One region of the Comamonas sp. GB3 AK4-5 genome, then DNA from elsewhere that is predicted to be linked to it. Evidence: predicted binding sites of a transcription regulator. Region 1 holds the regulator's gene; the other holds the start of a gene.
The links. Region 1 encodes NrdR, which represses ribonucleotide reductase genes. Its sites were predicted from a motif close to CACNANATNTNGTG; they were not measured.
Positions count from the first base shown of each region.

Region 1 (3,207 bases):
TTTGCTTTTGGAGCGCGTGTTTGCGATCTCTACGCTGGCGCACCGCGAGGAAATCGTAAACACGTTCTGAGGGGGTGTGCGCCTTCTTTATGCGCCCTGCAGCTGGGCCGCATGCACGGCATCTGCAGGCGCATGCACGGGCTGCAATGTCTTCCAGGCATCAAAGCCACCTTGGAAATGGCAGGCATGGGCAAAGCCCAGACGCCGCAAGCGCTGGGCTGCACGGGCGGCCGTGGCGTCGTGCGGGCAGGCGCACAGGGTGATGATGTGGGTGTCGCGCGGCCAGGGGCGTACCAGGCGGGGCAACTGGGCCAGGCTCACGGTCTGGGCATTGGCAATCTCGCCCAGCTCGGCAACCAGCGCCGGGCCACGCAGATCCAGCAGGCGCGGTGGCCGCTCCCAGCTCTGGGCTTGCGCCCATTGCGCAGCGGTGACCGAGGGCATGGCTGCCAGGTGCAGAAACAGCTGGCGGCGCCAGAGCTTGCTGCCCAGCCACAGCACCAGCAGCAGCGCTGCAGCCATGGCCAGCAGCGGGCCATGGGTTTGCAGCATGGTCAAGGCGCGGTCCACCTGGTGGCGCAGCAGCCAGCCCGTGCCCAGTGCCAGGCCGGCCCACAGGGATGCGCCACCGGCAGCTGCCAAGGTGAAGCGGGCAACAGGCATGCGCAGCACGCCTGCCAGTGGTGCGGCCACGGCCGAGAAGCCGGGTATGAACTTGGCCAGCAGCAGCGACCAGGCGCCCCAGCGGCCAAAGCGGTCGGCCGTCTGGCTGATGCAGCTGCCGGGGTTGATGGAGAGCTTGCACATCCAGGCCAGTACGCGCGAGCCGAAGCGTTGGCCCACCAGGTACCAAGCCCTGTCGGCCAGCATGGCGGCGAGCAAGGCCAGTGCCAGCAGGGCGGCCAGGCGCGGCAGGCTGGGTGCCAGGCTGCCGGCCAGCAGCAGCGTGGGCAACACGGGCAGGGGCAGGCCCAACTGCTGCAAGAGCACGTTGGCAAATACCACGCCGGGTGCGTAGAGGGTGAGGGCGGTCCTCAGGGTGGAAGTATCGAAATCCATGGTGTAGCCCTCATGCTACGTGCCGGCGCCATCGCTGCCTAGGCGCGCAGATGGGCAACAGTGTTCCAGCAGCGGAACGGCTTGCAGCCTTCAACACAGTGAAATGCATAGCGGCCTATGCTTGTGCAGCCACGAATCTGGGGCGATTTATATGGGAAACTGAGTCAGTGTCAGCAGAAGGTGCTCTCTTTTTGAGAGAGGCATCTTTGCCCACGCCGGGCAGAGATCGCCCTGGGGGCGCTCAGTTGCGCACCTCGTCCACCAGGTGCTTGAAGTCTTCGATGTCTTCAAAGCTGCGGTAGACGCTGGCAAAGCGGATGTAGGCCACCTTGTCCAGTTTTTTCAATTCATTCATCACCAGCTCGCCAATGCGGCTGGATGGCAGCTCGCGCACGCCAGCGGTGAGTAGCTGCTCTTCGATGCGCTCCATGGCCGCATCGACCTGGCCGGCCGGCACCGGGCGCTTGCGCAGCGCCAAGCGAAACGAGCCTTGCAGCTTGCTGCGGTCGTAGTCGATGCGCCTGCCGTCTTTTTTCACCACGGCGGGAAAACTCACGTCGGCCCGCTCGTAGGTGGTAAAGCGCTTGCTGCAATCGCCGCACTGGCGCCGCCGCCGGATGAAGCTGCCATCCTCAGCCACACGGGTCTCCACAACCTGGGTATCCGGGTGGCTGCAAAAAGGGCACTTCATGGCGGCGCGCCTGCGGCTGGGTTTACTTGCTGTAGACCGGGAACTTGGCGGTCAACTCGGCCACCTTGGCGCGCACAGCGGCCAGCTTGGCTTCGTCGTTCGGGTGCTCCAGCACATCGGCCACCAGGTTGGCAGTGATGCGGGTTTCCTCTTCCTTGAAACCGCGGGTGGTCATCGCGGGCGTGCCCACACGGATGCCGCTGGTGACCATGGGCTTTTCCGGGTCGTTGGGGATGGAGTTCTTGTTGATGGTGATGTGGGCAGCACCCAGGGCGGCTTCAGCGGCCTTGCCGGTGATGCCCTTGGCACGCAGGTCCACCAGCATGACGTGGCTTTCGGTGCGGCCGGAGACGATGCGCAGACCGCGGGCGATCAGGGTTTCGGCCATGACCTTGGCGTTCTTCACCACTTGCTCCTGGTAGGCCTTGAACTCGGGCGTCAGGGCTTCCTTGAAGGCCACGGCCTTGCCGGCGATGACATGCATCAGCGGGCCACCTTGCAGGCCGGGGAAGATGGCGCTGTTCAGCGCCTTTTCGTGCTCGGCCTTCATCAGGATCACGCCGCCACGGGGGCCGCGAAGGCTCTTGTGGGTGGTGGTGGTGACCACGTCGGCGTGGGGCACGGGGTTGGGATAGACGCCTGCGGCGATCAGGCCGGCGTAGTGGGCCATGTCCACCCAGAAGATGGCGCCGACTTCCTTGGCTATTTTGGCAAAGCGTGCAAAGTCGATGTGCAGGGCATAGGCCGAGGCACCGGCCACGATGATGCGGGGTTTGTGCTCGCGCGCCTGGGCTTCCATCTTGTCGTAGTCGATGGATTCATCGGCGTTCAGGCCGTAGGACACCACATTGAACCACTTGCCGGACATGTTCAGCGGCATGCCGTGGGTCAGGTGACCGCCTTCGGCCAGGCTCATGCCCATGATGGTGTCACCGGGCTTGGCAAAGGCCATCAGCACGGCCTGGTTGGCCTGGGAGCCGGAGTTGGGCTGCACGTTGGCGGCTTCGGCACCGAAGATCTTCTTGATGCGGTCGATGGCCAGCTGCTCGACCACGTCCACATGCTCGCAGCCACCGTAGTAGCGCTTGCCTGGGTAGCCTTCGGCGTATTTGTTGGTCAGCTGGGAGCCCTGGGCTTCCATGACGGCGGGCGAGCAATAGTTCTCGCTGGCGATCAGCTCGATGTGCTCTTGCTGGCGGTGGTTTTCAGCCTGGATGGCGGCAAACAGTTCGGGGTCGACTTTTTCGACGGTGTCGGTACGTTGAAACATGGCAGTCCTATGAACTAGCTATTCCCTTGAGGCCAAGGGCTGCCCAGGCGAACGGCTGAAACACTTGCAAGCCGCCATGGCGGCGGCTCTCAGCGGTACGCTCCCCGGTGGTTCACAGACCTTGCAGTCTGCCGGTTTCCACGTCAGCGGCAGATCAAAGTCTGCGCCTATCGCCAGTTGCGTACCC
Region 1 covers NZ_CP166730.1:3,334,853-3,338,059, reverse strand. The annotation lists gene ACA027_RS15085 (VTT domain-containing protein) at 88-1,059, opposite strand; gene nrdR (transcriptional regulator NrdR) at 1,301-1,750, opposite strand; gene glyA (serine hydroxymethyltransferase) at 1,773-3,020, opposite strand; ZMP/ZTP riboswitch at 3,055-3,207, opposite strand, start outside.

Region 2 (3,207 bases), 850 kb from region 1:
TGCCATGGCCCTGGGCGAAGACCTGCACTGCCCCGGTCTGCCCGCCCCTGCGGCCACGCCCCCCACGGCTCCTGCTTTGGCGGCCGGCACCGCCGCACCGCGCCAGGGCAAGGCCGAGCTGCCCCATCCGCTGCCCGAGAATTTGCAGGCCTGGCTGGATGATCAGGAGCGCCGCATCCTGCAGCACACCCTGTATCTGTATGGCTATAACCGCTCTGCCGCTGCGGCCCGTCTGGGCATCAGCCTGCGGCAGATGCGCTATCGTATAGCGCGACTCCACATCCCTTTGGTGCCCGAAGATGCGGGCCACCTCGCCCATGGACTTTGATGCCCCCCGGTGGCACGACGGCTGGCTGGCCGGCGTGCACCAGCTGCCCTCCCCCAATTTCGGCCCCCGCCCCACAGGCGCCCACATCGACTTGCTGGTGGTGCACTCCATCAGCCTGCCGCCGGGCCAGTACGGCACCGGCTGCGTGCAACAGCTGTTCACCAACCAGCTGGACTGGGACGCCCACCCCTACTTTCAGGGCATCCGCGGGCTGGAGGTGTCCTCGCATTTCTTCATAGAGCGCAGCGGCCAGGTCTGGCAGTTCGTCAGCGCCGATGCGCGGGCCTGGCATGCCGGCGCCTCCCGCTGGCGTGGCCGCGAGAACTGCAACGACGACTCCATCGGCGTAGAGCTCGAAGGCCTGGAAGGCCTGACATTTGAAGACCTCCAATACCAGGCGCTGCAACAGCTGTGCGAGGCCGTTGCCAGCCATTACCCGCTGCGCCATGTGGCCGGGCATGAGCATATCGCCCCGGGCCGCAAGCAAGACCCCGGCCCCGGTTTTGACTGGCCGCGCCTGCGCCGCCCGCTGGCACAGGCCCATCCGGACTGGGAGTTTCCGCCGGAGCACACCGCCACCTGAGCCCAGGCTTGCGCCGTGTGCCTGCACGCCGTGGTGTCTTTCACACTCCAATACCATAGCAGCCTTCGCTCTGACGGGGCTGAGTCCACATGGGTTTCTCGGTGCATTGCCGCGCAGCAAAGCGCCAGCGGCTCCTATTTTTGATAATCGCCAGCCCTGCGCACCAGCGCTAAAACCCAACAGCCTGTAACGTCAAGTCAGCCGCCATCCCATGCGGCCTGCATGCGACATGCCGCTGGCGACGACGGCTGGTAGAGCCAAGCACCACGGCGGCTGCCGCACGGAAATCCCCGTACATCCCGCAACAGGATTGGCTTGTGGCCGGCACAGCCGCATGCAAGCTGGCTTTGCGCGCAACCCGGGATTTTTCAGCGGCAAAAATCCGACAGAAATCTGGCACGGCAGCCGGGGGCACTCATCCACGGATGTACACTACCCCTAGTGTTTTCAGACACACAAAACACTACATCTAGCGTGCAACATCTTGTTGCAAATACCGCATACCGACGCAAGCGCCCGCAGCCGCCAGCCTTGCACTCCCATCTCCAGAGGACACCATGCAAAACGCATCGAACACCCTGTCTGACGCCCAGCCCACCACGGCCGCCGTGGCGCTCGAAACCTACCAGGTCATCCGCCGCAGTGGCGATGTCGTGCTTTTTGCCCCCCAGAAAATCGCCACCGCGGTCACCAAAGCCTTTTTGGCGGTGCGCGGCGCCCAAGGCGCTGCCTCGGCCAGCGTGCGCGAGACTGTTGACGAGCTGACACATACCGTCATCCGCGCCCTGGTGCGCTCGCGCCCGGGGGGCGGCACCTTCCACATCGAAGATATTCAAGACCATGTGGAGCTGAGCCTGATGCGCGGCGGCCACCAGGACGTGGCCCGCGCCTACGTGCTCTACCGTGAAGCCCGCCACCAGGAGCGCTTGGCCGCTCAGAAAAAGGCCGAGGAAGAAGCCGCAGCCGCTGCGGCCCCCAAGCATGTGCTGCATGTGACCGACAACGGCCAGCGCATTCCGCTGAACCAGGAACGCCTGCAAACCCTGTTCACCTCCGCCTGCCGCAACCTCAACCCCGACATCTCGGCCACGCCCATCCTGAGCGAGACCCTGCGCAATCTGTATGACGGCGTGCCGCTGGCCGAGGTCTACAAGGCCGCCATCCTGGCCGCGCGTACCCTGATCGAGACCGATCCCGACTACACCTATGTCACCGCCCGCCTGCTGCTGCACACCATCGTGCGCGAAGTACTGGGCCGCGACGTGCAGCCCGCCGACATGGATGCGGCCTATGCCGACTACTTCCCCGGCTTCATCGCCAAGGGCGTGGAAAACGAGCTGCTCAACCCCGAGCTGCTGACCTACGACCTGCCCCGTCTGGGCAAGGCACTGAAGGCCGAGCGCGACCAGCAGTTCGACTACCTGGGTCTGCAGACGCTGTATGACCGCTACTTCCTGCATGTGCGCAAGACGCGCATCGAGCTGCCCCAGTCCTTCTTCATGCGCGTGGCCATGGGCCTGGCGCTGAACGAAAGCGACCGCAACGCCCGCGCCATCGAGTTCTACGAGCTGCTGTCCTCGTTCGACTTCATGTCCTCCACCCCCACGCTGTTCAACAGCGGCACGCTGCGCTCGCAGCTGTCCAGCTGCTACCTGACCACCGTGGCAGACGACCTGGGCGGCATCTACGACGCCATCAAGGAAAACGCCCTGCTGTCCAAGTTTGCCGGCGGCCTGGGCAATGACTGGAGCCGTGTGCGCGCCCTGGGTGCCCGCATCAAGGGCACGAATGGCGAATCGCAGGGTGTGGTGCCCTTCCTGAAGGTGGTCAACGATACGGCCGTGGCCGTGAACCAGGGCGGCAAACGCAAGGGTGCGGTCTGCGCCTACCTGGAAACCTGGCACCTCGACATCGAAGAATTCCTGGAGCTGCGCAAGAACACCGGCGACGACCGCCGCCGCACCCACGACATGAACACGGCCAACTGGATTCCCGATCTGTTCATGCAGCGCGTGCTGGAAAAGGGCGACTGGACGCTGTTCTCGCCCTCCGATGTGCCCGAGCTGCACGATCTGTACGGCAAGGCATTCGAGAAGGCCTACACCGCCTATGAAGCCAAGGCCGCCAGCGGCGAGCTCAAGCTGTCCAAGCGCGTGCCGGCCACGGACCTGTGGCGCAAGATGCTGTCCATGCTGTTCGAGACCGGCCACCCCTGGATCACGTTCAAGGACCCTTGCAACATCCGCTCGCCCCAGCAGCATGTGGGCGTGGTGCACTCCTCCAATCTGTGCACCGA
Region 2 covers NZ_CP166730.1:4,189,401-4,192,607, forward strand. The annotation lists gene ACA027_RS18740 (sigma-54-dependent transcriptional regulator) at 1-328, shown strand, start outside; gene ampD (1,6-anhydro-N-acetylmuramyl-L-alanine amidase AmpD) at 318-911, shown strand; gene ACA027_RS18750 (ribonucleoside-diphosphate reductase subunit alpha) at 1,469-3,207, shown strand, end outside.
Region 2: ACA027_RS18750 (ribonucleoside-diphosphate reductase subunit alpha) is a predicted target of NrdR. The motif match lies at 1,373-1,386, and genes of this name have one in related genera.